DNA from 2 places in the Paenibacillus sp. UMB7766-LJ446 genome. Region 1 is predicted to be linked to the other one. Evidence: riboswitches for the same ligand, from Rfam matches in the RefSeq annotation. Region 1 holds a riboswitch; the other holds the start of a gene.

Region 1 (16,211 bases):
TCAGGAAACGGTGGAACAACTGGCGACGGTGATCCAATCACTGAATGCACGCTCCGTTGAGATTGGCAGCATGGTAGATGTGATTGCAACAATCTCGAAGCAGACCAACCTGCTAGCGCTGAACGCTTCCATTGAAGCGGCTAGAGCGGGTGACGCTGGTCGTGGCTTCGCTGTCGTAGCTGGAGAGGTACGCAAGCTTGCGGAAGAATCGGGAAGCTCGGCAGCACAAATTGGTGAATTGGTTCATAATATCCGTCAGGATATGGATGCTGCCCTGAGCGCTATGGAAGCAGCTCAGACTCGGGTTGGAGACGGACTTCAGGCTGTGAACACGTCTGGACAATCCTTTGCTCAGATTCGGGAGGCTGTGGAGGATGCTGCTCATACGCTGGATGATTTGTCCGAAACGACAAAGCAACTGGAGAGCGGCGCTTCCAACGTTGCCAAAGCAATGAACGATATCTCCATCGTGACCCAAGAATCTGCTGCAAATACGGAATCGGTCTCGGCATCTTCTCAGGAACAGCTGGCATCTGTAGAGGAGATCGCTTCGTCTTCAGCACATCTGAACAGTATGGCGGAGCAATTACAAGGGTTGCTGGGTATGTTCAAAATGGTGGAGGACACAGCGAAAGATGGGGACAAGTCCTAACCATTAGACGATAATATTTCACCGCATTTTCTACAGAGATTAGAAGGAAATAAAGATAGACTTTTCTCCTGCAGCCCTGTATAACTATATCGTGGTTTACGCGTATGAATTGCGGTGTAATCATATCTGGCAGACCATTCACATATCATGCTCCAAACATGATGAATATAGCGGGCGCAGGAGGCTTTATGACATATGTTGCAATTCTTATTTTTGTCCTGACCATCACACTGGTTATCTGGCAACCTCGTGGATTGGGCATCGGATGGTCCGCCATGGGCGGGGCTTTGCTAGCCTTAATATGTGGTGTTGTCAGTCTGAACGATGCATCTGATGTAGCTTCCATTGTATGGAATGCTACACTGGCTTTTGTTGGCATCATCATGATCTCGTTAATACTCGATGAGACAGGTTTCTTCGAATGGGCTGCTCTTCATATGGCAAGGCTGGCAGGAGGAAATGGCCGCAGGCTGTTCATCTATTCCATTTTGCTCGGGGCGGCGGTGTCCGCTCTCTTCGCTAATGATGGTGCAGCGCTAATTCTTACCCCGATTGTGCTGGCGATGGTACGGGCATTGAAGTTCGATGAGCGTATGGTGCTCGCCTTTGTTATGGCTAGTGGATTTATCGCGGATACAACTTCGTTGCCGCTGGTTGTCAGCAATCTGGTCAATATCGTTTCTGCCGATTATTTCGGTATTACATTTGTGGAATATGCGGTGCGGATGGTTGTGCCGAATCTATTTTCCATCGTGGCGAGTACAGGGATGCTGTTCTTGTTTTATCGCAAAAGCATCCCGCTTCGCTACGATATCACATCAGCACGTGATCCACAGGAAGCCATTCGTGATCCGCGGATGTTCCGCATCGCCTGGTTCATGCTGGTGCTGTTGCTAGTTGCCTATGCATCCAGTGAGTTTTTGCCGATTCCGGTATCCGTTATCGTCGGTGCAGTGGCTCTTTTGTTCGCCATATTAGCCAGAAAGAGCGAAGCTGTGAACATGAAACGCGTAATCAAGGAGGCTCCATGGTCCATTGTGGTGTTCTCGGTGGGCATGTATATCGTGGTGTACGGACTGCGCAATGCCGGATTAACCGATTACCTGAGCCGCTGGCTTGACGCGATAGCAGACCATGGTCTGCTGGCTGCTTCAATTGGCATGGGCATGATTGCAGCTGTGTTGTCATCCGTAATGAACAATCTGCCCACCGTGTTAATTAACCTATTAGCGATTCAGGGTGCACATACCGAAGGCATTGTGCGTGAGGCGCTGATCTATGCCAATGTTATTGGATCTGATCTAGGCCCCAAAATGACACCAATCGGCTCACTCGCCACATTACTGTGGCTCCATGTGTTATCCCGCAAAGGTGTGAAGATTACATGGGGATATTATTTCAAGGCAGGCATCATCTTAACCATTCCCACACTCTTAATTACCTTGGCCGGATTGGCTTTATGGTTATGGATTTTGGGTTAGTACAATCGTATTTTACATTAGCAATCATCCTGTGATCCAACTTGTTGTAAAAAGCTGCTCTCATGCGCTGGTGCTCCACACTGGCTATGAAGCAGTTTTTTTTATTTCTTCTATAGAAGAAATAATTCTCTCTCTACATTAAAGGATGTACACAAAGGCCGGCATCAATATTGCTGGCCTTCTCTTTTTGCCATCCCCAGGAGGCTGAGGATTAAAATGCCTGGGACACAACCAGCGCTGATACAGCGCAGAGAACGGAACGATTGTGTAAAAGCGAAGCTTATTCTGTGTAAGGATTTTCCCTGTAAGAAAAGATCAAAATTATCTTTTGTTCTTGATGGGTAGATAAAACACCGAACGTAGTGGAGGGGACGGAATCGATTCTGAAGAAGCGGCAGCGTTCGCCTTTGTCTCCGAATTTTAACATTATGAATATCAGATCAAAAAAAATTGGAGACAACAGCGATCGGAAGAACGATCCGTAACCGGAACGGCCACCCGAAAAGATTAGCGATTTATTCATTAAGTGATAAAAATCTGGACACAATATGGATTGAAACAACATCCGTTCCCGAAGTACCCACTTCAGCAAGCAATTTGTCTCAAATGCATTTCGATCCACAGCTCAACATTTTTAACACTGCGTTTACAAAACATTGATTTTGAGATGACATAACGAAACTACAATGAATAAAGAGTTGATGGTGAACAAAAATAAAAGCAAATCACCGTCACTAAATTGGGGGAGGAAAATAAAACATGTTTAAAAAGTTGCCGTTCATTTTGATGACCTTAACGTTCGTACTGGTTCTCGCAGCATGCGGATCGAAAAATGACGCTGGTACAGAGGGTGCCACAGACAATGGATCAGGAGAAACTGCTACTGAACTTAGCGGAAACATTCTGGCTGTTGGATCAACAGCACTGCAACCTCTGGTAGAGCAAGCTGGACAAAAATTTATGGCAGTTGATGAATATAAGAAAGTAACGGTACAAGTGCAAGGCGGCGGTAGTGGTACTGGTTTGACACAAGTATCTGACGGACAAGCTACAATCGGTAACTCTGACGTATTCGCAGAAGAGAAGATTGATGACGCAGCAAAAGTAAGCGAACTGAAAGATCACCAAGTAGCTGTTGTAGCAATTGCACCAGTAAGCAACAAAGATGCAGGTGTTCAAGATTTGACGAAGCAACAACTGATCGACATTTTCTCTGGTAAAATCACAAACTGGAAAGATGTTGGCGGTAAAGATCAAGCCATCGTTATCGTAAACCGTCCTAGCAGCTCCGGTACTCGTGCAACATTCGAGAACTTTGCACTGGGAACAAAAGTTGAAGATATCCAAGGTTCGATTCAGGAAGATTCCTCCGGTACAGTTAAAAAGCTCGTAGCTGAAACGCCAGGCGCAATTGGTTATCTGGCTCTGTCCTACCTGGATGACAGCCTGCAAGTTTTGAAATACGAAGGTGTAGAAGCAACAGTTGAGAACGTTGAAGCAGGAACTTATCCGGTATGGGCTTACGAGCACATGTACACAAAAGGTGACCCGGATGCAGCAACACAAGCATTCCTCGACTACATCCTGAGTGACGAAATTCAACAAAACGACGTGACGGAGCTTGGTTACATCCCAGTATCCGGCATGAAAGTAAAACGTGACGCAGCAGGTACTGTAACTCAATAATCTTTGAACTTGCGCATACAGCGAGAGAGGCGGACCCAGGTCCTGCCTCTTTGCGCGGTTTGCTCTGGAATTATCCCATATTTTGCATGAATTCTACTATAGAAGGATGGTTGTTATGGAACAGACCGAAGGGGGAACGGTAATGAACAACAAGTTGAAACCGCGCCGGCCCTTGAGAGAAAAGCATTATTGGGAAGAGTGGACGGGACGGATCTATACGTCGATTTGTGTCGTTTTCCTGATCGTTGTCATGTTTTCCATCGTTTATTTTGTAGCGTCCAAAGGCTTATCGACCTTTTTCCAGGATGGCGTAAGTTTGCGCGAATTTTTATCCGGCAAAACGTGGAATCCAACGGGGGAACCCGCTGCCTTTGGAGCTTTACCGTTCATTACAGGGTCATTCATAACAACATTTCTTGCTGCTCTGATCGCAAGTCCACTTAGCTTGTGTGCAGCGCTCTTCATGACCGAGATTGTACCGGGTAAAGGTAAAAAAATATTGCAACCTGCGATTGAGCTGCTGTCCGGTATTCCTTCCGTTGTATACGGATTTATCGGTCTCAGTGTTATCGTTCCTTTGTTGCGCAGCATGTTTGGCGGAGCCGGCGTCGGAATTGCAGCCGGATGTTTGGTTCTGTCCGTTATGATTTTGCCTACTGTAACAAGTATTATGGCAGATGCACTGTCTTCACTGCCGAAAGGTCTGCGTGAATCGTCCTATGCATTGGGTGCAACTCGCTGGCAAACAATCTATCGTGTCATTATCCCTACGGTTCTTCCAGCTTTGCTGACAGGTATTGTACTTGGTATGGCTCGCGCATTTGGTGAAGCTCTTGCCGTACAGATGGTTATCGGTAATGCACCGCATGTGCCGACATCCCTGCTCGAATCGGCTTCAACGTTAACGAGTGTAATCACCCTGAGTATGGGTAACACCACAATGGGATCTGTTCATAATAATGCACTGTGGAGTATGGCGCTTGTCCTGCTGGTGATGACCTTTGTCTTCGTCATTCTGGTTCGCCTGCTTGAAAGGAGGAACCGGGTATGAAAATGAAGGCTAAAACAGTAGATAAAGTTGCCACTTCCATTATCGTTGTTCTGGCTCTGTTCATTGTTGTTCTCTTGCTCGGTTTGCTTGGCTTCATTCTGGTACGTGGGATTGGCCAGATTAACTGGCACTTCCTGACCAGCGCACCACAGCTGCTCAAAGGTGGAGGCGGGATTGGACCGCAATTATTCAACTCGATCTTCCTGCTTGTTCTGACCTTGATTATTACCATTCCCCTTGGCTGGGGCGGCGGTATTTATATGGCCGAGTACGCCAAGCCGGGCCGGATTACAAGCTTTATTCGACTGGTTGTCGAAGTGTTATCCTCATTCCCGTCTATCGTCATTGGTTTGTTCGGACTCTTGCTAATTGTTAATACATTTGGTCTCGGATTCTCCCTGTTATCGGGTGCCATGGCCTTGGCTATATTCAATCTTCCACTTATGGTACGGACAACGGAGCAAGCGTTCCGGGCCGTTCCGAAAGAGCAGAAGGAAGCGGGTCTTGCACTCGGATTGTCCAAATGGAAGATTATCACTTCCATTCTGCTGCCTGTTGCATTGCCCAGCTTAATCACGGGTACGATCCTGGCATCGGGCCGGATCTTCGGTGAAGCAGCAGCTCTGATGTTCACAGCGGGTATGAGTAGTCCGCCGCTGGACTTCACGGACTGGAATCCAACGAGTCCAAGATCGCCGATCAATCCATTGCGTCCGGCAGAGACGCTGGCGGTGCACATCTGGAAAGTAAACAGTGAAGGCATTGGCCCAGACTCCAAAGAAGTAGCAGCTGGAGCTTCAGCCGTGCTTGTACTTCTCGTGCTGGCGTTCAATCTGAGTGCACGCTGGATCGGTCGGGTAGTCTACCGCCGAATGACAGCTTCGAAATAAGGAGGAACCAACATGGCCATACCTTTCGGTACGGAACAGTTAAGCATATATTATGGGCATTTTCAGGCTGTGAAGCAGATTAGCCTGACTTTCCCTGAAGCCAGTGTAACAGCCCTCATTGGCCCATCCGGCTGTGGTAAATCCACGTTCCTGCGGTCGTTGAACCGGATGAACGACGAGATTGCCGGTTCCCGTACGGAGGGACATATCTGGATGGACGGCAATGATCTGAATGAGCCGGGTACGGATGTGATCAAACTTCGCCAAAAGATTGGCATGGTGTGGCAGAAGCCCAACCCGTTCCACAAGTCCATCTACAACAATATCGCGTTTGGCCCCCGCTATCGCGGTATCAAGAGTAAGAAGGCACTGGATGAAATTGTGGAAAAAAGCCTGCGTCGCGCTGCACTCTGGGACGAAGTGAAGGACAGACTGAATGAGTCTGCTCTGGCCCTATCAGGTGGACAACAGCAGCGGCTCTGTATCGCTCGCGCGTTGTCGGTGGATCCGCAGATTTTGCTGCTTGATGAGCCGGCATCTGCGCTTGACCCGGTATCTACGGGCAAAGTGGAGGAATTGATCTCGGAGCTCAAGAAAGAGCTGCGGATCGTGATCGTTACCCATAACATGCAGCAGGCGGCACGCATCTCGGATTATACGGCTTATTTTTATCTGGGAAGCATGATTGAACACGGGGATACGGAGCATATTTTCACCAACCCGGACAACCGTCTGACGCAGGAATATATTATGGGACGTTTCGGTTAATTGTTATATTGGATGGAGTAAGAGATAGAGATAGATCTATAGAGATGGAAGGAAGCATAACACCCGGGCGAGACAGTTCGGGGGTTATGCTTTTTTTATGTAATTCTACATATGGAATAGTTTGCCAAAATAAAAACAATCATGCTACGATATTTGTAAGCGCCACCTTTAATTTGATAAGAGAAGGAGATGTGGATCATAACTACCCATAAGATATCCCAAGACATCATGGCAATTGAAATTATTTCGCATTATTCTATAGAAAAGCCATCCGTTTCCTTTATCCGACATAATGAAAATCTAACGTACCAAGTGGTGGATGATGTAACCGGACAGAAGTATTTATTGCGTATACATAAAGCCGCTTTTGCAAGCATGGCGGGCATCCAGCATACACGACCTGCACTGGAAGCGGAGATGAATCTCCTTCATGAATTACGGGCTACCAGCCCATTGCGAGTGCAGACACCTGTACGCAATACATCGGGAGAGTGGGTCACCGTCTGGTTGGACGAAGCGGGAGAAGAGATCTGTTGTACTGTTCTGGAATGGATTGAGGGCAGGGATATCAAACAGGGAGAACGTCTGACGACAGCACAGATTCATGATTTGGGCGTACAGTTGCAGACGCTGCATCAATATGGACGAAGACCAAAGGAAACTCCCAAGCCGCAGGTGGGTTCACAGAAGTCTGAAAGCGGACAGCAGGTGAATGACCGTGAACAGCACATTGGTAAGGCGATGATCCCTGAGTTATATACCGATAGCCCCGCCTTGGATCAAACGGGAGTAAGGCCTGCCTACGGCTCGATCAAAGAGAATCTGGTCATGTTGGAGCAGTTGGAGGAAGGCGTTAGACGTGGCATCTTTACTCCTGAAGATTTCGATCTGATCCGTGAGACGTTTGAGAACATTAACCGGCAACTCGAAACGTATCCTCACACTGCCGAGACTTGGGGAGTGATTCACGCGGATATTACCCGCGGCAATCTGCTGGTGACGGATCAGGGCATATCCATGATTGATTTTTGTTTATACGGTTATGGCTACTATCTCTTTGATGCCGGAGGGGCAGCTACGATTTTCAATCGGGAGGAACGGGATATCTTCCTGTCGGGTTATACGGAGCAGACAGAACCACTGACGAAGCGTGATATTCGGTTAATGGAAGGATTCATGCTAATCTTTACGTTTGGCTATTTCGCATTTCAGATGGAGAATGAGTCAAGGTACGAATGGATGAAAGAGCGAATGCCTCTTATTTGCAGCAAATTTTGCAGACCCTATGTACACAATGAGAGTATCTTCTATGAGTTATAATTTGTGATTTCTGTTGGGTGGGAAGCGCTATGAATAACATTCATGAAAAAAGAGTAGCTTCGAAGATTCCGTCTGGTGGCTGGAAGCATGCCGGATTGCTGCTTGGCGGCGTGGGCATATCCAATCTGGGTGATTTCATATATATTGTGGCGATTAACCTGATGGTGTTGAATATGACACAGTCCCCGGCGGCAGTCGCAGGATTGTGGATTATCTCGCCGATTGCGTCGGTGTGCACGAAGATATGGTCAGGCAGTCTGATCGATCGCTATGATCAGCGACAGTTGATGATTGGTGCCGACATGCTGCGGGCATTGTTGGTAGCGATGCTGCCCCTGATGTCCAGCCTATGGATGATGTATACAGTGATGTTTCTGATCAGTATGTCTTCCTCCATATTTGTCCCTTCCTCTCAGGTGTACATTACCCGGCTGGTACCTGCTGAACGGCGCAAGCGCTTCAACTCCTTGCAAGCCTTAATCAGCTCAGGTGCATTTATTACCGGCCCGGCAGTCGCGGGAGTGATGCTGATTTATTTATCTCCGGCTGCAGCCATTTATGCCAATGCGGTTTCCTTTGCTGCTTCTGCTGTGATTCTATTGTTTCTTCCCAAATTGGGCATTGGAGAACAGAATCAAGGGACGGGAAACAGGCTGACACCTCGGTTGATTGCCCAGGATTGGAGGGCTGTACTGAGCTTTAGCCGGAAGTCGAGCTACGTGGTCGGTATATATGCCCTGTTTCAGATCATTCTGGTGGTCGGCATGTCGCTCGATGCCCAGGAAGTAGTGTTTATCCGTCAGGTGATGAACCTGCCTGAATCGCAGTACGGAGCTTTGATGAGTATCACTGGGATTGGTTATTTGGCAGGTTCCATGCTGGTTTGGCTGTTCGCCAAACATGTGCCGATCCGTCACATGATGGGTGGCGGTGTGCTTCTGGTCGCACTGGGTTATTTACTGTTCGCCCGTTCGTTCTCGTTTGAACTGGCGGCGTTTGCTTTTATTCTGCTCGGTCTGTGCTCGGCACTGGCGAATACGGGCCTGGTTACCTTTTATCAAAATAATATCCCTGTCGATCTGATGGGCCGAGTGAGCAGTATACTTGGACTGGGGTTAAGCGTGCTGCAGGTGGTTTCCATTTTGGTTGCAGGCGTGGTGGCAGAGCAGTTGTCACTTCGTATGGTATATACGGTTGTATCTGGAGTGATGGTGCTTGCAGCGTTGGGATTGTGGGTGACGAGCATGTTTCCTTCCCGAAGCAGGTATTATGATGAACCGGCGAAGCCCAAGGCGATGGTGGGGTGACAGGCAGAAATACGGTAATTCTAGTACAGAATAATGGTTGCCTGAATACCCGAACCGTTCTGTGGATCTTAACATAGATAGTACTAACCACGGATATTGCTCATAGAAAACAAACAAATGTATACGCTTTCTAAATGAAACGCATTAACACATTCATGTGATAAAAGTTTACAAATCGTTGGTTCATCCTGTTTATAAAATGGAAAAAAGTAAATATTCACAAAGAAATCGTTAAGTTTGTTGACACTGATCTTCCGGTCGATTAATCTTAATGAGAAAGTAATAAAAACTTCAATTATCGTTCTGGTACACGATCAGAATGGTTCCATACAAGCGAATGATAGCGAGCGGGAGAGTCCTGGGCATGCCAAGTAAAAAGGCAGCTGTCGGGCACCGAAGGAGCAAGCTGCTACGCACCCGGCGCAGTGGTTAATCTCTCAGGTAAATGTACCATCGTTGGACGCAACTCTGGAGAGTGCGCGATATGCGCCACCCAAGGGGTATATGGTCAAGCAGCACGGTGTGCAGGGGACATTACCTGTGAATACAGGGCATGCATCAATTCGCCGCGCTTCTTATCATGAAACTCTCAGGTATCGAGGACAGAGAGAGGGCCTTAAGGCCTTCTTCTGTCCTTTTTTCATGTCATCATTCAGTAATAAAGGGACATTATGGGTGTAGGTCTGGATGAAAATGACGATTATAAATGGAGGGTTTGCGATGCGTTTTAAAGACGTTTTTTCAATTATTGGTCCGTCCATGACAGGTCCATCAAGTTCACATACGGCTGGAGCAGCAAGATTGGGTCGAATTGCCCGTCAGTGGTTGGGGTGCACGCCTGAACGTGCCCGATTAACGCTGTACGGCTCCTTCGCCGATACGTATCAGGGGCATGGTACGGATCTGGCTTTGATCGGTGGCCTGCTTGATTATGTGACGGATGATCCACGGATTCCGGATGCTGAGCAATATGCAGAGGAAGCGGGTATGGAGGTAGAGTTTTTTACAAGTGGTCTGCCTGCTCCTCATCCTAATACGGTCAAAATTGAGCTGTGGCACGGAGACCGCGAGTGTTCACTAATCGGTGCTTCCATTGGTGGTGGTAGTGTATCGGTACATGCATTGAATGATTTTCGTGTACAGATCAGCGGAGAGTTTCCAACACTTGTGCTGCGCCATTCGGACAAAGCAGGGGTGCTCGCCTCCGTAACCTCCACAATCAGTTCGTCAGGTGTGAACATCGGGTACATGCAAGTGGATCGGAAAGCCCGGGATGGTGAAGCACTGACAGCGATGGAGATGGATGGTGTGCCGAATCCTGAGATGTTAAACCGTCTGCGGTCGCTGGATCATATGCTGGACATTCGCGTGATTGATTTGAAGAGAGGGGTCGAGCCGGATGCGGTTTAAACATCTACATGAACTGAATACCATCTGTACAGCAGAGTCCAAAACCATTGCCGAGCTGATGATCGAAGAGCAGGTTCAGGAGACGAATATCCCGAAAGCGGATGTTGTGCGGCAGATGTCGGATTACTATCAGGTGATGAAGGAAGCTGTGCACAAAGGGCTGACAGAAGATACGACATCACGCAGCGGCTTGACTGGCGGAGACGGTAAAAAAATGGCCGAGTACATTCGTAAAGGCGAGACTTGCTCTGGAGATGCCTCTGCACTAGCCATGGCGTATGCACTATGTGTATCAGAAGTGAATGCATCCATGGGCCGGATCGTAGCGACACCGACTGCCGGTTCTTGCGGCATCATTCCAGGTGTATTTATCAGCTCCCAGGAGCGTTTTGGCTGGAGTGACGAGCATCTGGTGAACGGTCTGTTCTGTGCGGGAGCGATCGGTTATGTCATTGCCAACAATTCATTTATTTCCGGTGCCGAGGGCGGCTGTCAGGCTGAAGTGGGTTCTGCCATCGGCATGGCCGCTGGAGCGATGGTGGAGCTGCGTGGAGGGACGCCGGAGCAAGTGGTTCATGCAGTAGGTCTTGCGTTAAAAAACACATTGGGCCTTATCTGCGATCCCGTCGCAGGCCTCGTGGAAATTCCGTGCATCATCCGTAACGGACTGGGTGCCGTAACCGCGTTGGCTGCGGCCGACATGGCGCTGGCCGGGGTACGAAGTGCCATTCCGTCAGACGAAGTCATTGATGTCATGCTGGAAGTAGGCAGTGCCATGCCAAGCAGGCACCGTGAAACGGCTCAAGGTGGGCTGGCTCAAACACCAACGGGACGGAAAATGATGGAGAAGCTCGCCAAACCGAAGGCAAAGCGTGCAGAGCCTGAGGTTGAAGCGGAGTCTGAGTCCCCTGCTGAAAACAAACCTGAACCCAAGGCATGACAACCATGAACGAACATGAACTGAATTAACTCGGAGTCTGGATCATAAACGTCGATGCTGCTCCCATCTTGATATGAAAGTCGATACGAATTCTTCCTGATGAAGAGGCGTATCGGCTTTTTTTGCTGTTCGAACAAAGAAAAAAATAAATGGGTATTGACGTTTATATATCGATTAGATATATTATTAACTGACATATATCAATATGATATATAAAAAGCTGAGATAACGTAATACAACCTAAGGAGATGAATAAGATGAAACGTGTTTTTCAAACGAGTCTTCTGTTTATGAAAAATGGAGCTACGATTGTCGGCTTGATTACGGCCGTATTATTCCAGGTTTTTTTTAATACCATCTGGCTTAGTGGGTATGATCAGGTTAATGCACGGATGACTCAGCTTGCGGTGACCATTGTGAATGAAGATGGGGCTGAGGCTGAGCCTGTAGCAAAGTCTCTTGCAGCGGGACTTGGTTTTGTGATCAAACCATCCGCATCGATGGAAGAAGCCAGACAGCTGTTAACCGACCGGGATGTATACATGATTATTGAGATTCCATCGGGTTTCATGCAGCAGGCGGGAGATTTATCGCAACCGGTGAAGGTGAAGTATGTGATGAATGAATCCAACGTAGCTACCGTGAAAAGTGTGATGCAGAACGTATCCGCACAAGTTACAGCGACGTTGAATCGTGAAGTACAGCAAAATGGCATTCGTGGAGTGCTGGATCAATCGGGTATGACTGCCGATCAGGCCAATGCGCTGGCGCTGGGGTTATCTTCCCGGGTGGAGGCAGAGGTGGAAATGCTGAACCCAGTTCAAAACTTTGCCTTTTCGATGGTGCCGATGCTGATTGTGACGGCTACGTTTACAGGTGCGATGCTGCTTGGCATGAATCTGCAAAAAGTTTCTGGAGAACTAAGTAGCAAGGCGGGGAAATGGGAGCGCTTCTGGGCACGCAATATCATCAACCTGGGTGCTGCATTTATCGTATCGCTCGTTGGAGCCGGGATGATGCATGTTATGGGTGTATCAGCAGCGGATGGATGGTGGATGTTATGGCTATTTCAGTTGTTGATTACTTTATCTTTTCTATTCGTGGCGCAATTGAGCTTGTTGCTGCTTGGAAATGCGGGGGCATGGTTAAACAGTGCTTTACTGCCTCTGCTGATGTTGTCATCGGGCGCAACCATTCCGCGTGATGTCATGTCTGATTTCTATCAACAGATCGGTAATTATCTACCGGCAACCTATGCAGTGGAGGGCATGATGAATCTGGTGCTTGGCGGCAGCGGGATTAGTCATGATGTTCTGCTTCTGGTGGTGATTGGAGCAGCGACGCTGGTTCTGGGAGCTCTGTGCACATGGATCAAACGCTCAGGTCCTGCACAATCCGGCATTCCTTTAGAATCCAAAGCTGCTGCTGCCCCTGCCGCTCTGGCTGGGAACCTGACTTCGCCTGACCATGGATGACAAACATTCTTCATCCCTTGGGAACTCAATCGCAGATGCCTGCTGATGTTGAACGTATAAGGGAGGATGTGATACGTTAAGAGGAATTGGAAAGGAGCGGTACACCGATGAACACACAGCATGTCATCCTCGGAATACTGCACAATCAGCCATGTTCCGGATATGAGATCAAGCAGTACTTTGAACAATATTTTTCGTTTTTCTTCGATGCGAGCTTTGGCACCATTTATCCCACACTCGCGAAGATGGAAAAGTCAGGGTTGTTGACCAAGGAATCCGTAAGACAAGAAGGGAAACCTGACAAAAATGTGTATACATTAACACCGGAAGGTTCTACGGAGTTCAGTACCTATTTGATGAGTCCCCTGGAAGCCGAAGTGTTCCGTTCTGATTTTCTGATGCGTCTGTATTTCGGAGAGCTGGCAGATGAAGATACCGTCACAGGGTGGGTCCGGGCGGAGCTGAATCGTAAAGAATTGCTGTATGCCGAGCTGCAGCGCCAGATGAAGCAACTTGGAGAACAAATATCGCCTTCACAGCGTTTATGTATGCAAGTAGGACTTGTGCAATATGAGGCCACGATTCAATTGCTCAAGCAGCAGTTATCCACGCCACAGTAAATTTCATTCGTAATCGTGAAATGAATTGATCGGATCATCCATCCATAACGCAGAACAAGCGCTCTACAGAACCATCACAGGTCTGCGAGCGCTTATTTGCGTTGCTCTCAATGTAGCAAATTCCAAGCCCATAACAACATCAAGCTGCTACACGATATCTGTGCTGAGTACAGCATATCCATATGCGGGCAGCTCAACGGCCAGGATTCCCTTTTCCTTGGCTGTTCGATAATTCTCCCCAAATAACTCCGTCCAATCCCCGGCGCCCGCCTCCAGCTCGACGATAGCCGTTTCTTCCGAACGATTGAACAGGATCAGAATTCGTTCCTTATCATCCTGTCGTTCCATTACAAGCTGGCTTCCGCCTTCACGGGCTTGCAGGAAACGTATGCTGCCTTCCGCACGCAGGGCAGGATGGGCATGGCGAATTGCAATCAGCTTCTGATAAAAGGTGAACAGCTCGCGATCCTGCTTTGCCTCATCCCACTCCATGCATTTTCGACAACCGGGATCTTGATCGCCGTCCAGTCCAATCTCGTCCCCATAATAGATGCACGGGGCACCCATATAACTGAATTGGAACAGCGCAGCCAGTTTCATCTTCCGCTGGTCGCCCTCACATAAGGTGAGCAGTCGTGGTGTATCATGACTGTCCAGCAGATTGAACGCCACTTCGCTGGCTTGCAGCGGATAGCGGGATAGCTGTCGACCGATGGAGTTCGCGAATTGGTCAGCGTACATGTCACCTTTTACAAAAAAACGATTCACGGCTTCCGTAAACGGATAGTTCATCGAGGCATCGAACTGGTCGCCTTGCAGCCAGGAGGAGGACTCATTCCATACCTCACCCAAGATATAGGCATCCGGATTTGCAGCCTTGACCACCTTGCGGAAATCTTGCCAGAATGCATTATCCACTTCATCCGCGACATCCAGCCGCCAGCCATCCGTGCCTACTTCCTTGATCCAGTACTCGGCGACCTCCAGCAGATACGCCTTCACTTCAGGATTTTCCGTATTCAGCTTCGGCATATGAGCCTCGAAGCCAAATGTTTCATAGGTAGGAATGCCATCCTTCACATCCAGCGGGAATTCATGCACATGGAACCAATCCTTATATTTGGACTTCTCCCCGTACTTTTGCACATCGACAAACGGCGCAAACGTCTTCCCGGAATGATTGAACACCGCATCCAGCAACACCCGGATTCCGCGTTTATGGCATAGTTCAACTAGCCTTTTGACCGTATCTGCATCTCCAAAATGCCGATCTACTCGCAGGTAATCTTCGGTATCGTACTTATGATTGGTCGTTGCCTCGAAGATGGGTGTGAAATAAATGGCGTTAATGCCCAACTCTTCAAGGTAATCGAGATGGTCGATGACGCCCTGAAGATCACCGCCAAAGAAGTTAAACGGGGTTGGCTCGCCACCCCAGGGTTCCACATGTTCAGGATCGAGCTCCGGGTTGCCATTGGCAAAGCGTTCAGGGAAGATCTGATAGAAAATCGCATCCTTTACCCATGCAGGCGGTGTGAATACAGCTCCAGGATGGATGTACGGAAACTGGAACATTTGACCGGGATCGTCGGGTTCATGCTCCTGGAAATCCGTTTCGGTCATCCAAATCTGTTCGGAACCATTTTTCAGCAAAAAAGAATACTTCAGCCGATGATACGGAGGCTTTACTTCCCCCTCATAGTAATCGAACATGGAATCGGATGTGAATTTGGTTAAAGGAATCAACTCTTTGGTACGTTCCCAAGCGTATTTGTCCCCGGTCAGGGCATGTACCTCGGTGAGATCATTCTTTTTGGCACGCAGACGCAGACGAATGGTATCCTTATCGTAGGCGTAGGCCCAATTCCGTTTCGGTTGATGATAGATGGCTTCCAGCAGCATGTTGAATTTCCTCCCGTCGTATACAATATGTAGTATGTCAGTAAGTCCCAGCATTCGATGCATGAATTATGCGAAGCGGTTGATTAAGGTATAATTTAAAATAAAGGACATCCAAAGTTGTATGCTAATCAGCTCGTACATTTTATACAAACAATATACTTGATTATGTTTCAGATATTATTAACCCAAAGGGTGCAGAAAGGAAACGAATACGCGCATGAAAACGAAGTTGTTATATATTGAAGACGATACCGAAATTGCCACATGGGTCAGGGATGACCTGGAGGAGCGAGGTTATGAAGTGGTATGGCTCGCAAGTGGCGAAGGCGCGGCTGAAGCAGCCGGGGGCTGCTCGTTGATTATTCTGGATGTCATGCTGCCGGGATTGGACGGATTTACGGTGGGTCAGCGACTCAAAAAGGAACATCCTACCGTTCCCGTTGTGATGCTCTCAGCCAGGACGTCCATTGATGACAAGCTGCATGGGCTTGATTTTGCTGATGATTATGTAACCAAGCCGTTCCATCCGGATGAACTTGCTGCGCGGATTGAAGTCCAGCTTCGGAAGGCAGGGACTGCGATCTCAGCCGATACCGTGGTGAAGCTGGATCACCTGTCCATTTACGAGAAGGATAACCGAATCGTGAATGAGGAGACGGGAGAAGAAATTATTTTATCGGGGAAACAGTTTCATATCTTCGCTTATCTG
Region 2 (16,211 bases), on a different contig from region 1:
AAACAGCCGCACATAAGTGCGACTGTTTTTGGTCATTTATAACGATTAGCTTTCAACTGCAAGCGCAGTTCAGTACCGGCTTACGGGCTGCTGTTGTTTCATCCAGACGGGTAACCGGTGTGCCATAAGGGGCATTGAGTACCAGTTCAGGTGTCTCTTCTGCTTCCTTGGCGATGCGAATCATCGTATCGATGAACCCATCTAGTGTTTCTTTGCTCTCGGTTTCCGTCGGCTCGATCATAATGCACTCCTCCACGTTCAGCGGGAAGTACACCGTTGGCGGGTGATATCCAAAATCAAGCAACCGTTTGGCGACATCCAGTGTACGTACACCATATTGCTTCAATCCCCGGCCAGACATCACGAATTCATGTTTGCACACGCCTGGATACGGAATCTCGTAGTAAGGTGCGAGACGGGCCATCATGTAGTTGGCGTTGAGCACCGCGCATTCGGATACCCGGCGCAAGCCTTCAGGTCCATAGGTGCGAATGTAGGCATAGGCACGGACTAGAATACCAAAGTTGCCGTAATACGCTTTGACCCGGCCAATGGATTGATCACCTTCGCGATCCAACGCATATATGCCCTCATCATTTTTGATGACCATCGGTTTCGGCAGAAACGGAATCAAGCGGCTCTTCACGCCAACCGGGCCGGCACCAGGTCCACCCCCGCCGTGCGGAGTACTCATTGTTTTATGCAAATTCAGATGTACTACGTCAAAGCCCATATCGCCAGGGCGGGTGATGCCCATAATAGCATTGGAGTTGGCACCATCGTAGTACAGCAAACCACCAGCCTCATGCACGATGGAGGCAATCTCCTGAATGTCTTTTTCAAAAAGTCCGAGTGTGTTCGGGTTGGTCAGCATCAGCGCTGCGGTATCCGACCCTACAGCAGCGCGGAGTGCGTCCAGATCTACCAGACCGTCTGCGCGGGAAGGGATCGTTACCGTTTCGAAACCTGCAACGGTTGCACTTGCCGGGTTAGTGCCATGAGAAGAATCCGGTACGATGACTTTCGTACGCTGTTCACCACGACCTTCGTGGTAGGCCCGGATCATCATGAGTCCGGTCCATTCGCCGTGTGCGCCAGCGGCTGGTTGCAGCGTAACGGCGTCCATGCCAGTCAGGCCAGCAAGGTCATTTTGCAACGTGTAGAGCAGTTCAAGTGCACCTTGAATGCTGGATTCGTGCTGATATGGATGAATTTTGGCGAATCCGTTGTAACGGGCCACATCCTCATTAATCTTCGGATTATATTTCATCGTACAAGAACCTAGCGGATAGAATCCGTTATCTATTCCGAAATTACGACGAGACAGAGCAGTGTAGTGGCGAATGACGTCAACTTCAAAAACCTCAGGCAATGCTGCTGCTTCCGATCGAAGCATTTCCCGGGGAATCAGGGAATCGGCAGCTTGCCGGGGAACGTCACATTCTGGCAAAGAGTATGCAACCCGACCCGGACTGCTGAGTTCAAAAATCAACGATTGCTCCGGTGCTGTAGAGGCAGCTTGGGCAGAGATTTTTGTAACTGTTTCAGTATGGCCCGAAGTGGAGACTGAGGTTACTGTTTCCGGTTGTCCTGTTCCTGAAGTTGTCTTTGTTGTCGTTTCCTGAGTCACAGCGATCCCTCCAATACACGTGCGAATTCGTCTATCTCTTCCTTGCTGCGTCGTTCGGTAACGGCAATGAGCATATGTCCGGCGAGCTCGGAATACTCTCTTCCAAGTTCATACCCGCCAATGAAGCCGGCATCGAGTAATTTCAGTTGCAGGGCATCCACATTTGTTGCTTCAGGCAGTTGGATAACAAACTCATTAAACGTTGGTGCAGTAAACGTAAGAGAGACCCCTGGAATTGCGGTAAGTGTGTTAAGGGCATAATGGCTCTTTTGCAAATTCAAATCAGCGACATCGATCATACCTTGTTTACCCATGATGGACATATAGACAGAGGCACTCAGCGCGAGCAAAGCCTGGTTGGAACAGATGTTGGACGTCGCCTTTTCACGACGAATATGCTGTTCACGTGCTTGCAGCGTGAGTACAAAACCACGCTTGCCGTTGCGGTCCGTTGTCTGGCCTACAATTCGGCCAGGAATCCGGCGCATATGAGCCTGGGATACGGCGAAATATCCGCATGTTGGGCCGCCAAGTGAAGCGGCGATACCAAGGGGCTGTGCGTCGCCAACGACGATGTCAGCACCCAGCTTGCCTGGGGCTTCCAGCAGACCCAGCGATAGCGGGTTGGCGCTGACCACGAGCAGGCTTTTGTGCGCATGCGCAAGATCTGCGGCCTGTTTTACATTTTCCACGGCGCCGAAGAAGTTCGGGCTCTGGATCATGACGGCTGCGGTGTCATCGGACACAGCGGCTTTCAGGGCATCCCAGTCTGTTACACCATTTTGATACCCAATCTCAACGATCTCCAGATTGAGGCCATGTGCATAAGCTTGCAATACCTGACGGGATTCGGGATGCACGGTACGTGACACAATCAGCTGTTTGCGACGGGTTGCTGCTGCCGCCAGATTGCCTGCTTCCGCGAATGCAGTCGCACCATCGTACATGCTGGCATTGGCTACAGCCATGCCTGTTAACTCACAGATGTAGGATTGAAACTCGAAAATCGCCTGTAATTCTCCCTGGCTGATCTCGGGTTGATAAGGTGTATAGGCTGTATAAAACTCGGAACGGGAGATGACATGATTAATGACTGAAGGAACGTGGTGATCATAAATGCCTGCACCCAGGAAACTGGCGTGTGTCTCGAAGTTGGCATTGGCTCCCGCTTGCTTTGACATATGACGTGTGAGTGCATATTCATCCAGTTTGGAGGAAACAGGCAGTTCACCCTGATAGCGAATCTCCTGTGGAATGTCATGGAACAGATCCTCAATTGTTTCCACACCGATGGTTGCCAGCATGGCACTCTGATCCTGCTCGGTCATGGGAATGTAGCGGTGCTTGCTCATGCTTGATCAGCTCCTTGAGTAGGTGTCTTTGGCGCACGTGTCCGTTTATGAAAAGGGGTCTTCACGACCTCAGCTTTCAGTTTCTTGCCACGAATCTCAATCTCCAGCGGGGTACCCAATGCAGCATATTTGCTGTCAATCAAGGCCAGCCCCAGATTGCGTTTCAACGTAGGCGATTGGGTTCCTGTGGTTACTTCACCAATCTGTACGCCTTCGGCGTATATCGGATAATGGGGGCGGGGAATACCGCGCTCCAGCACTTCGATGCCGACCAGCTTGCGGGCAGGTCCATCATTTTTTTGCTGCAACAAGGCTTCATGTCCGATAAACGGCCCGGCATTCAGCTTCACAAACATGCCAACGCCAGCCTCCAGCGGCGAGATGGTTGCAGACAGTTCCTGTCCATACAGGGGAAGCTTGGCTTCAAAGCGCAGCGTATCCCGGGCACCCAGTCCGGTCGGAACGAGTCCGTAACCTTCTCCCGCCTGCATCAATCCGTTCCAGACTACAGCGGCCTGTTCGGCAGGAACATAGAGCTCAAATCCGTCTTCACCCGTATATCCGGTGCGGGATAACAGCAATGTAACGCCACATACCTTCGCATTAGGTACAAAACGGAAAGGCTCAATCAAAGACACATCAGTGTCTGTCACCTTTGCGAGAATATCCACAGCAAGTGGACCTTGCAGGGCAAGCAGCGCCGTTTGTTCGGAATCATTCGTCATCGTTACGCCTGGCGACATGTGCTGCTGCAGCCATGACCAGTCCTTGCCGATGTTGGAGGCATTAACCACCAGCATATAATGCTGGTCTTTCAGTTTATAGATCAACAGATCATCGACCACGCCGCCATCCGGATAACACATTAACGTGTATTGAGCCTGACCGGGAACGAGTGTTGTTACATCATTGGTCGTCATGTGCTGTAAAAAAGCTTCCGCGTGTTCACCTTGTACGGTGAATTCACCCATGTGGGATACATCAAATAATCCGGCACGTTCTCGCACCGCTTCATGCTCTTTCTGAATTCCGCTGAATTGTACCGGGAGCTCCCAGCCACCAAAATCAATGCATCGTACGCCTTCATACTGCTGATAGAGTGGAAAGAGTGGGGTTCTAAGCAAATCGGACATCCAATCACCTCGTCATGGGCCGTCAACCGGCCGAGTGTATAACCGTGGATCAATGAATCTGTCATCAACAATTAATTATAAAAGTAAGGTAAGGACGCTATAGGCAGCGCCGCTCTATAACCTGTTTTCGTTTTTTTGGGAAAAAGGAAAAGGACAGGCCAAAGAACCGGCATGCCAGAAGCACGCTGTATTCTTAGGCTCTGTCCTTGGTACCTGAGAGTTACCCCGCCGCATGATGCAGCAGGTTTCCCCTTGGGTGATCATAACGCCCACACAGGGCGAATAGATGCTCTCCAGAGTTGCGTCCCGTAAAAGTCCTTTTGCCTGAGAGATTCACCTCCCGCTTGTCGGTGGTTTACTCCTTCGGCGTTACCGCATGTGCACCCTGATTCGGGTGTCAAGGGTAATCTCTCCCTTTACATTCATCCGCGGGTATTGCATAGACCAATAAACATATTTACTACTCTCATTAAAGCCTGAATCGACTATTGATGTCAAGAACGATATCATAGAAATCAACAAAAAATCCGAATGATATTTCAAGATAATTCTATAATGTTCGTATATTTTTAAAGAGTACGCTTACTTTTCTAATATTCACCATTATATGTAGAGAGAGTCCAATAGAGTTACAGGCATATAAGGAAGAAAATCAAATAAATTGTAAGGTATCTTGACATTTGATTCTAAAATATCATACGCTATGTTTTGGGAAAAAGGTTAAGGTCAAAGAAGCGCATGCACTCATTTAATGAAAAGCGAGGCGGATATCGATGAGCGAATTGAAAAGTGATTTCCTGTACAGTGAAGAGCACGAATGGGTGCAGACCGTAGGGGAGGATACCGTACGTATTGGCATTACCGAATTCGCGCAGCATCAGCTGGGTGACATTGTGTTTGTAGAATTGCCTGACCTAGAATCGGATGTAAAGGCGGAAGACAGCATTGGAACAATTGAATCCGTCAAAACCGTTTCGGATTTGTTTTCTCCTGTAAGTGGAACAATTGTTGCTGTAAATGAGGCATTGCAAGATTCCCCGGAGCTAGTTAATAACTCTCCATATGAAGAAGGCTGGATGATCGAAATCCGTGTTGAGGGCGATCTGACAGCGGCATTGTCCACATTGATGAACGCGGATGCGTATCGTAAACATACGGAATAAAACTAGGGTTGCATTTTCCGCTGGAGACTGAATTTCAGCCTCAGGCCAAATGCCGTTTAACTTAAAAAGAATGAATCGATTGATTATAGATCCGGATGGTAATCCTGCTAATCCGGAGAATACTTAGGCGCAATTGTCTCACCTGTAACGGGCTGAGCAATTGCGCTTTTTGCCGTTGTTATTAGAGTATTTCAGATTATTTGAATGAAATGAATAACACCCTAACGTGTTTCATCATCAATCCTGAATGAGATAGAAACTGCTCATTAAAATTGAATAAATTTACAATTTTATTTGTCATTAAAATGGGGTAATTCGTGGGTATGATACAGGAAAGGGAATAACAGGTTCCATTCCTTATACAAGGTTCAAAATGGGACAATCCTTCAAATTTAAATCTTGTCATCAACGTTCATGACGGAAGTAGGTTTTCATTTCGTTGTAGAAGATACCGTTTTCATTTACGATATGGTTGTGAAATTAAGATTTATTACAGATTTGTACCTTCGTTCGTCTGGATCATCGTGTCAAAATTCAGTGGAATTAAGGTTTAATATGTTGAGGAGGTTTTCAGTATGAGTTCAGTGGACGCAAAGTCCGGAAAAAGCGGAGGAATACGGGTCGGCGTTCAGAAGTTTGGACGTTTCCTGAGCGGTATGGTTATGCCGAACATGGGTGCATTTATCGCCTGGGGTTTAATTACGGCATTGTTCATTCCAAAAGGATGGTTCCCTAACGCAGATTTTGCATTGTTGGTTGATCCAATGATCAAATATTTGCTGCCTTTACTTATCGGTTACACAGGCGGTACCATGGTACACGGCCAACGTGGTGGTGTAGTCGGTGCGATTATGACCATCGGGGTTATTGTCGGCAGTGACATCCCCATGTTTCTAGGTGCAATGATTGCCGGACCATTGGGAGCCTGGGTCATTAAGAAATTTGACAAGGCTGTCGATGGCAAAATCAAATCCGGGTTTGAGATGCTCGTTAACAACTTCTCCGCTGGTATTATTGGTGGGATTTTGGCCCTTCTAGCCCTTAAAGGCATCGGGCCTTTCGTTGAAGCGATTAGCAAGGTGTTATCGGCTGGGGTAGAAACCTTGATGAATGCTGGTCTTCTCCCGCTGGTCAACTTGATCATTGAGCCAGGAAAAGTATTATTCCTGAACAATGCCATCAACCATGGGATTCTGACACCGATTGGTACGGATCAGGCAAGAGAACTGGGACAATCGGTATTATTCATGCTTGAATCCAATCCAGGACCTGGACTTGGTATTTTGCTGGCCTATTGCTTCTTTGGTCGGGGATCAGCCAAATCTTCCGCTCCAGGTGCTGTAATTATCCATTTCTTTGGCGGGATTCACGAGATTTATTTCCCTTACATTCTGATGAGACCGATACTGATTCTGGCTGCGATGGCTGGTGGTGTAGCGGGTACATTGACTTTTATGCTGACAGGAGCTGGTTTGGTTTCAGCACCGTCACCGGGTAGTATCATTGCTTACTCTTTGTTAACACCTAAGGGTGGATATCTTGGCATGTTTGCAGGGGTAGCCGTAGCTGCGATCATCTCCTTCCTTGTGGCATCTGTGCTGCTCAAAACAGGTAAACAGAAGGATGACGAAGATCTGGATACTGCATCCAGTCGTATGAAAGACATGAAAAATCAGGGCAAAACGGGTAACCTCACCGTTGATAAAGACAATCGGGAAGCTGACCGTGCGGCTGATATTGCTTCTGCGGCCGTAAAAACGGACATAAACAAAATTGTCTTCTCCTGTGATGCAGGAATGGGTTCGAGTGCCATGGGTGCATCGATTCTGCGGAAGAAAATGAAGGCAGCCGGTGTGGATGTCGCTGTAACGAACACGGCGATCAGTGAGATTCCGCAAGATGCCGACATCGTCATCACTCAGAAAACATTGACAGACCGGGCCAAATCCGTGGCTCCAAATGCAGAGCATATTTCCATCGATAACTTCCTGAAGAGTCCTGAATATGAGGCACTGGTGGAGCGCCTCAAATCCGATTCCTGATGAGTAATATTACAAGGAGACAGCGTGAGATCGTGGAGTTCCTGCTGGAGCATCCGCATGAGGTAACTGCTGGCGAAATAGCTGTTGCGGTCAAAGTAAGCACCCGTACTGTGCATCGGGAGCTGCAGATGATTGAACAATGGCTTGAGCCCCTTGGCATGAGATTGGAAAAAAAATCGGGAACCGGGGTTCGAATTGATCCCGGTTCCGATGATTTGGCCGTATTGCGCCAACAACTTGAGCTTAACGAATATGTAGAGTTTACGCCCGAAGAGCGTAAACTCTTCATGCTTTGTATTTTGCTGGATGAGTCCGAGCCTGTGAAGCTGCTTGCGCTGGCCTCAGATCTGAAGGTAACCGTGTCTACTGCGAGCAATGATCTGGACGATCTGGAGCCACGCATTCATCTGGCGGGCTTGAAGCTGGTTCGCAGGCGCGGATATGGGGTCAAGATCAATGGAAGCGAGTGGGCTCATCGCATGGCTATTTCTGCGCTCGCTCTTGAATATCTGGATGAATCCGATTTGTTCGGTAGGCAAGCGGAGCAGGGCGTCTCCAAAGTAAACAGTAAACTATTGGAAATGATTGGGCATGAGGATGTACTTACGGTCGAAAATGCGTTGTGGCAGCCAGATATTGAGTGGTTGGAAAATATTCCGGAGCGTCAATACATGAAGCTGCTGATTCAAATGTCTGTAGCGGTTGTGCGTATCCGTAAGGGCTTTGGTATTGGTCTGGGCTCTCAACTGGATAAAAAAGACGTTGGAAATTCGCTGCAAGGCGACAAGGGGAAGGTACCAGAATATTTGGCTTCCCGTTTGTGCGGTGTTCTGTCTGCCCAGCTTGGAATTGATTTTGTGGACGAGGAGCAGGCTTATTTTCACAGACTGCTGATTGAAATCGAGCGATCGATTCATTCCTCACGTCTGCTGCCCATAGACGACCTGGTCTTACTCAATATGGTTCGTTCTCTCACAGATCGAATGCAGGAGAATACCCATTATTCGTTCCATGAGGATCGGCTGCTGCGTGAGGGTCTAATTGCTCACATGGAGCCGGTGCTGGAACGAATGGATGGACGGCAGCTCATCCGTAATCCATTGCTTCAGCAGATCCGCAAGGATTATGAATCATTATTTGAGGATGTAAAGAAAGCGGTGCGAGAGGCTTGGCCCAATACGGATGTGCCGGATGAGGAGATTGGATTTTTGGTGATGCACTTCGGTGCTTCCATTGAACGGCTGCGGGTGCTGAAGCGAGAAATCAGGGCTGTCGTCGTCTGTACCAGCGGAATCGGATCTTCACGAATGTTATCGAGCCGTCTGTCCAAGGAAATTCCCGAGATTCGGATTGTGGACAGCGTGTCATGGTATGAAGCCGCACGTATACCGAAGACGGAATATGATTTGGTTCTCTCTACCGTGGATCTGCCAATGGATAAACATCAATACTACAAGGTGAGCCCACTACTGACGGCAGAAGAAAGTGAACGTTTAAGGCACTTCATCAGGACAACGACGCTTCAACGGGAACATAGTCCCCCACCTGAAGCAGAGTCAAGGGCAACAGGACGATTTACCGATCCGGTTGGGCTTGAAGCTACCCTGATTGAAATTGTACAGATTATCGGCAAGTTTCAGGTGTTCCCACTGGATAATCAAGAGATCGGATTTTTCAAAACGGCCTACGCCATGTGCAGCGTTTTGCATCAATCTGGTGTGTTGAACAATCCAGAAGAGATTGCCAGGCTGCTGGAGGAGCGTGAAGAGGTTGGAAGCCAGAAAATTCCCGGGACTTCCCTCGCGCTGTTTCATACACGCAGTGATGGCATTCACAGTCCTTCAATCACGCTTTTCCAACTAACAGAGCCGCTTCTGCGCACGCCGGAAGACCCGGCAGGTGTCAGCCATGTGCTCTTGATGCTTGGACCGAGACAGTTATCGAAGGAAAGCTTGGAGGTACTGAGTGAGATCAGTGCGCTATTGTTGCAGGAAGAAATGATTGCATTACTTGAAAAAGGCAACCGGGATGACCTTATTCATTACTTGTCCCAAGAACTTGCGGGATTTTACCGCAGCAAAACCGAAATTGGAGGTATTCAAACATGAGTGTGTTAACTAAAGATAAAGTCATCATGAATGCAACGGCTCAGGACAAATACGAAGCGATTCGTATGGCAGGTCAGATTTTGAAAGACGCGGGACATATCACCGCAGAATACATTGACAAAATGCTGGAGCGTGAAGAGATTGTCTCCACGTATGTGGGCAACGGACTGGCGATTCCACACGGCACGAAGGAATCCAAATCATTCATCCTGTCCACAGGTATATCGGTTATTCAGTTCCCGCAAGGTGTTGATTTTGGGGAAGAAAAAGCGTATATGGTGATTGGTATCGCCGCTCAGGGCGGAGAACATATGGAGATCCTGACCAGCATCGCAGTCATCTGTGCTGAGGAAGAGAACATGGAAGCTCTGCGTCATGCTCAAACCGCTGAAGAAGTCATTACTATTTTGGAAAGTGAAATGGAACTATGAAGGCCCTTCACTTCGGAGCAGGGAATATTGGACGTGGTTTCATCGGTTTGATCCTGTCCCGTGCTGGTTACAATGTCGTTTTCTCGGACGTTAACCTGGAGCTGGTTAAGGCTCTAGAGCAGCGTGGAGAGTACACGGTTGAGCTGGCTAACGAGGCCAAGGACCTGGAGACCGTTACCGGTGTGAGTGCAATCGATGGAACGAATCTGGATACCGTTGCTCAAAACGTTGCAGAAGCGGAACTGATCACAACGGCAGTGGGTGTAGGCATACTGAAACATATTGCTCCCGGCATTGCCAAAGGACTTACAGCCAGACTGGGAACAGGTGATGTCTTCCAGCCCCTTCACATTATTGCCTGTGAAAATGCAATTGGAGCCAGCACTCAGCTGAAAGAACATGTATATGGTCTGCTTGATGAGCGTACTCGCCTGCTTGCGGATCAGTACGTGTATTTCCCGGATTCAGCCGTAGACCGTATTGTGCCAATTCAGCATCATGAAGATCCATTGCATGTACAGGTAGAGCCTTTCTATGAATGGGTCGTTGACCGTTCACAGATGGCGCCTGCGTTCAAACCGGTTGAGGGTGTAATGTATGTGGATGATCTGGAGCCGTATATCGAACGGAAGCTGTTCACCGTAAATACCGGACACTGTATTGCCGCCTATATTGGATATGTGAACGGGTTTGATACAATTCAGAAGGCTATTGCCGATGAAAAAGTCAAATCTATTGTATATGGGGCCTTGCAGGAAACCGGGGCAGTATTGGTGAAGCGTTTTGGATTCAATGCGGATGACCACCAGCTGTACATTGCCAAAATATTGGAACGGTTCGTTAACCCGCATCTGACGGATGAGGTAACTCGTGTAGGACGTTCTCCGCTGCGGAAGCTGTCCCCGAATGACCGTCTGGTTCGCCCGGCTCTCCAGGCTTACGAGTACGGAACGGAGACAACACATCTGGCGATGGGAATGGCGGCTGCCTGCAAGTTTGATATTTCCGAAGATCCGGAAGCGGTGGAACTTCAGACTACGATCCAGCAAAAAGGGATTGAAGCAGCACTCAGCCAGTATACGTCCATGGACGAGAACCATCCTGTACTGAAGCAAGCGGTAGCGCATTATCAACAAATGCAGAAGTAACATTCTTCATTACAGTACGACGTAATATCGACAGAAGAAGAGCCTCACAGGGTTAACTGTGAGGCTCTTTATTTTGCTCTGTCTTCTTTTTATACGTATCCAGACATGCTTCGCATATACAAGACTTCCTGCGTTGTTCTGCCGGAATGGGGTCAAATACCCCTTCGGGGAACACGGCCTGGTTACACCAGCATGCTGAATGAGGGCGGCCTGCTGCATAGGAACAGCCATTGGCTTCACCACATAAAGGACATACAAGGACTTCTGCAGTCACCTTCTTTGTATCCTGCTCAACAGACATATGAGTCTTCCTTCCCCCGTTGAATTTCTTAACCACGAACGATCGATAGGTTTATTAAAGTATATCAGCTCCACCCATGATATCAATCCTGTGGTTATTCTTCAGGAGGCAATTCAATCGTCAATCCTTCCACATGCTTGCGACCCATCAGTTTGCGCTTCTTCCGGTTTTCCTTGGTCTCCAGCACAATGTCGAGGTCATAGTCGTCGCCCGGATAAAGTTCCTGTGCAGATATATGCAATGTCAGGCGTTTCTTGTGAATTTTGACTTTGCGTCCGCGCAGCATGACTCCGATATTCCCGCGACTGTCCTCCACATCACAGACAATTCCTGACTGGTTCAGATAGGCTGCATAGACACGATCCCCTTTGCGGAATGCTTTGGCAGGGGATGTGGGTTTCGATGTTCCAGTCCAATTGGACTGGTTTCTAGGGCCAGTTTGTACGGAAGGGTTGAGAGGTTCATTGACAGCTTCCAGCGTGTTCCTAGTTTTATTTGAATGCTTTTGTTCAGCCATGCTGCTATTTGGTGATGGTGAAGAATTCACGTCGGGCACAGCTGAAGTAAAGTTTGGAGAGATACGTTGCGAGACACCCTGATCTGAAATGAGCTTGGAGCGCTCAATAATGCGCTGCGGCATACCTAGCTTCAATGCAATGGAATAGGCATAGCTTTCCCCGGCTTCTCCAATCCGCAATCGATAGAGAGGCTGGAGCGAGACTGTATCAAATTCCATTCGTGCATTCTCAAATCCAGGCGTGGCTGCCGCAAAATGTTTGATTTCCCCAAAATGGGTAGTGGCGACAACGGTAGCTCCGCGGCTTTGCAGCTCCTCCAGCATAGCGATCGAGAGTCCCACTCCCTCACCGGGATCAGTACCTGAGGCCATCTCATCAATTAGTACAAGCGTCGATGAATCGGCTTGAGCCAGGATGCCAATCATGTTGCGAATATGTGCAGAAAAGGTACTGAGTGCCTGCTCTAGGCTCTGTCCATCACCGATATCGACGGCAACCTCATGATACACGGCCATCTCGCCCTCTTCAGCGACAGGGACAAGCAGACCGGATTGCATCATCAGGGTGAGCAGACCTAGTGTCTTGAGGGCAACCGTTTTGCCGCCTGTATTCGGTCCTGTAATGATCAGTGAGGAGTACGTGTGACCCATTACAAAATCAAGGGGAACCATGGATGCGCCCATTAATGGATGGCGTGCCCCTTGAAGCCGAACCCGTCCATTGGCATTGACGCGTACAGTCCGTCCGTCCATGGTCGCCGCATATTTCGCTTTGGCGAACAGAAAATCCAGAACCCCTACCGTTTCCGTATTTAGCGCAATTTCGCGATGATACGACTCTGCCATGGAGGTTAAGTCGCCTAGGATTTTCATCTCTTCCCGTGATTCCTCCGCTTGCAGTGAAGCCAGCTCCATTTGCAGACCTACTAATTCCGCTGGCTCAATGTATACGGTTTGGCCGCTGCCTGACTCATCCAGCACACTGCCTTTAACGTGTTTGCGGAATTCTATCTTGATGGGCAGCACCGTTCTTCCACCACGCTGGCTAATGACATTCTCCTGCATGATGGAGCGGTGTTTGCTTATGAGAGAATCCAGCTTGCGCTTCATGCGCTCCTCATTCACCGTCATTTTTTTACGAATACGTATCAGCTCCTTGCTTGCCTGATCCTGAATGCGGCCATTATGAATGCATCGTTCGATCTCGCTCAGCAGGGACTCCATCCATATCATGGATGAAGCGTATCGGCTGACTGTAGGAGCAACCTCGGATTTGCCTTCCATGTATTTCATAAGCTGTGCGCAGCTGCGTAGAAATTGGGCGAGATGGCTGAAATCTCGCTCCGTGAACAAATAACCGGTGCCGAGCAGATCCATGATGGTCTCCATGCCGTCCAGTGAAGGGATGGGAACACTGGCGCCGTAACGAATCAAAGCAGCAGCCTCAGCGGTCTCTTCCAGCCGCATTTGAATCAGAGTAGCGTCCACCATGGGCTTCATGTCTCTTGCATAACGTTTGCCCAAATAGGATAGGGCACAGGCTGCAACGTTTTTTTGAATTTGGGAATAACCCAGACTGTTTAGTGTGTTTTCATTCATGCTTGATCTCTCCTTGGTTATAAAATGGAATTTCGGTTTAAGCGATGGAACATATTCCTGGAAAACGCAAAAAGGGCGGAGAATGAACAAACGTCATTCTCCGCCCTTAACGTAGGGGAAAGCAGGGCCCGTTATAGGTCTATACAAAAAAATCCACGCTGAACACAGCGCGGAAATAGACCCGGACACGTACAATCCCGGAGGCGATTTATGATATCCGCTGTTCTTAACTAAGTACAGGGTAATGGCGCATCAAGAAATACACGTATGCCACAAGGCACAAGCGAATCGAAGGCCAAACTCCTGAATATGAAACTTGGTTAGTTAAGAACGCTCACCGACATCAAAATCTCTCCTTTGATTGAGGAATATGCAACCAATATAAACTGGAAATTGCCTTAAAGTCAACCTTCAATAATAAATAGTGGACTTGAATAACAATGGGTTTTAAAATAACAATAGTAAATTAATCCAATGAAAGCGATATTATACATACGTTTTGCATGAGATCGGGAAGCAATTCCGAAAGCGTTCTCGTTCAAATAACGCAAAATGAACACAAAGGAGGATGCTCTTTTTGCCTAAATACCTGCTGCGTTTGCTCTGTTTTACCATGATTCTTGGAGCCCTTCCGGTCATTGTTATTGGTTCAGTCTCCTATTCGATTGCTTCGCGTGACATTGAGCAGAAGGTGCGTGAGAGTAATTTGCAGATTCTGCATCAGACCCAAATGCGGGTAGAGCAAGTGCTGCGCAGTCTGCAATTGTCGTCCATCCAATATGTGAATTCTCCATTGGTTTTACAAGCGATGAAAAAACCGTTGGACAGCAGCGAATTCCAGGACATTCGTGATCTGACCTCCGGATTTAATAATTTGCAATCGGTTACAAATATTGATCAGGCCTATCTCGTGAATCTGGATGAAGACTGGGTCGTTTCGATGAGATCCTTTGGAAAGTTGGACGATTTTAGTATTCGGGACCGGATTGGCTCCTATATGAAATATACTAACAGCCTGTTCTGGGTGACGCAAAATGTGAGTTCAACCAAAGAAAGTAGTGTGCCAGTATCGGCCGGAGTGGGTGAAGCGGGACAAGAACCCGCGCCTACCCTTATTTCATCCGACAATGTGGTCAGCATGGTATTCAAGATTCCGATGATCCCAACGAATGTGAAACCCAAGGGATTTCTGGTTATAGACATAGCCGATACAGAGCTAAGTACATTTCTGAGTCGAAATTCAAATTTAGGAGATATGTACGTCCTTGATCGGGAGCAGAAATATTTTCTCAACGATACACAGCAAGACGGGAAATACGATGCGCTGAATCAGGAAATCCATGAAAAGGTACAAACGACGGGACTCTCGGAGGGCTTCTTCAGTGCAGAGGTGGAAGGAAGCCAGGTGGCGGTTAGCTACAGGCAGTCCCCACTTAATAGCTGGTTGTATGTGTCCGTTGTATCGCTGGGTCAGATAACCGCTCAGTCGAAGAAAATTGCATTGGTTACGGGAGTGGCTACACTGGTCATGTTATGTGTGACGGGACTGGTAGCCATCTACGGCAGCCGCAAGATGTATTCTCCGATTTCCAGACTTCTGCAGTTTACAAAAGGACTGGATTCTCCAGTGGCTCCGTCGGGACGCCGTCAGGATGAATTTATATACATCGAAGAGCGATTATCGACTTTATTCAGTTCGGAGAAAACGATGCGTGAGCAGATGAAGGGTCAGCATGTTCATTTGCAGGAATTTTTTATGACCAAACTGCTTACAGGCAAAATATCGGAAGATGACTTCAGATATCAGGGACAGCTCTATGATTTTCCGACATCCTGGTCACGGCTAGGGGTACTCACGCTTCAGATCGATACCCTTGAAGGGACAAGGTATGAAGAGCAGGACCGGGACCTGCTGCTGTTCGCGTTAAACAATATGGTCGGTGAGCTGCTGCCTTCGGATATTCGATTTGCCCCTGTCATGATTGATGACGCCCAGGTTACGGTGCTGGCCTCCGTGCTGGAGGATGAAGTACAGCTCAAAGAATGGATGCATTCCCAAGCCGAATTGATTCGTGAGCGGGTCGTAACCTATCTGAATTTGCCCGTAAGTATCGGTATCAGCCGCTCCTATTCTGCAATAGGTGATTCACCAAGGGCTTATCAGGAGAGTCGTGAGGCTCTGCAAGGCAGGGTAAGTCTGGGGAGCCGTATTATTTTGCATTATGAGGATATTCAGCCGCGCGGTCAGACGGAGGCAGCGTTATATACACAACTCAGGATGATTGAAGACCAGCTGGCTTCTGCACTCAAGCAAGGAGATGAGGAGAAAACGGATGTGTACTTTAAGCGGTATCTCGGATTGCTCGCAGACAAGAAGCTGCACTTCAGCGAGTACCCCGTTATCATGGTTCAGCTGTTGTCCCGTGTGTACCAGCTCGTGCAGGAGCAGGGTGGTAATGTTGCGGAAGTGTTGGGTGAAAAAGCCTCCATGGCTCGATTGCTGAAGTTGTCCACATTGGATGAAATGACGAACTGGTTCCGCAAATGTTTATTCCAACCTGTCATTCGATTCTGGCGTGAACAGGAAGAGTCTCAATATCTGAATATAGCCCGCCGGATGATTCGACTGATTGAGGAGCGTTATGATCGCGAATTGTCACTGGAAGCTTGCGCAGAAGAACTGAATTTTCATCCAGTCTACCTGAGCCGTGTGTTCAAGAAGGAGGCTGGTGTGAATTTTACGGAATACCTGGCCGAATATCGGATGGAAAAAGCCAAAACCTGGCT

The links. A riboswitch is a leader RNA that binds a small molecule or an ion and turns the genes downstream of it on or off. The one in region 1 is predicted to bind glycine.
Region 2: linked by a shared signal. The riboswitch ahead of gcvT (glycine cleavage system aminomethyltransferase GcvT) and the one ahead of sdaAB (L-serine ammonia-lyase, iron-sulfur-dependent subunit beta) in region 1 are both predicted to bind glycine.

The regions. Positions count from the first base shown of each region.
Region 1 is NZ_JASOYM010000010.1:145,241-161,451, forward strand. Features, by position in the region: gene QP794_RS22855 (methyl-accepting chemotaxis protein) at 1-652, shown strand, start outside; gene QP794_RS22860 (arsenic transporter) at 841-2,133, shown strand; gene QP794_RS22865 (phosphate ABC transporter substrate-binding protein) at 2,893-3,819, shown strand; gene pstC (phosphate ABC transporter permease subunit PstC) at 3,962-4,870, shown strand; gene pstA (phosphate ABC transporter permease PstA) at 4,873-5,760, shown strand; gene pstB (phosphate ABC transporter ATP-binding protein PstB) at 5,773-6,528, shown strand; gene QP794_RS22885 (phosphotransferase enzyme family protein) at 6,757-7,848, shown strand; gene QP794_RS22890 (MFS transporter) at 7,878-9,155, shown strand; glycine riboswitch at 9,494-9,617, shown strand; glycine riboswitch at 9,622-9,763, shown strand; gene sdaAB (L-serine ammonia-lyase, iron-sulfur-dependent subunit beta) at 9,876-10,565, shown strand; gene sdaAA (L-serine ammonia-lyase, iron-sulfur-dependent, subunit alpha) at 10,555-11,505, shown strand; gene QP794_RS22905 (YhgE/Pip domain-containing protein) at 11,763-12,980, shown strand; gene QP794_RS22910 (PadR family transcriptional regulator) at 13,088-13,600, shown strand; gene QP794_RS22915 (alpha-glycosidase) at 13,748-15,502, opposite strand; gene QP794_RS22920 (response regulator transcription factor) at 15,720-16,211, shown strand, end outside.
Region 2 is NZ_JASOYM010000009.1:166,874-183,084, reverse strand. Features, by position in the region: gene gcvPB (aminomethyl-transferring glycine dehydrogenase subunit GcvPB) at 53-1,531, opposite strand; gene gcvPA (aminomethyl-transferring glycine dehydrogenase subunit GcvPA) at 1,627-2,982, opposite strand; gene gcvT (glycine cleavage system aminomethyltransferase GcvT) at 2,979-4,115, opposite strand; glycine riboswitch at 4,314-4,414, opposite strand; glycine riboswitch at 4,418-4,541, opposite strand; gene gcvH (glycine cleavage system protein GcvH) at 4,889-5,278, shown strand; gene QP794_RS21730 (PTS mannitol transporter subunit IIBC) at 5,854-7,320, shown strand; gene QP794_RS21725 (BglG family transcription antiterminator) at 7,320-9,428, shown strand; gene QP794_RS21720 (PTS mannitol transporter subunit IIA) at 9,425-9,859, shown strand; gene QP794_RS21715 (mannitol-1-phosphate 5-dehydrogenase) at 9,856-11,007, shown strand; gene QP794_RS21710 (cysteine-rich CWC family protein) at 11,060-11,308, opposite strand; gene QP794_RS21705 (endonuclease MutS2) at 11,403-13,424, opposite strand; gene QP794_RS21700 (helix-turn-helix domain-containing protein) at 14,002-16,211, shown strand, end outside.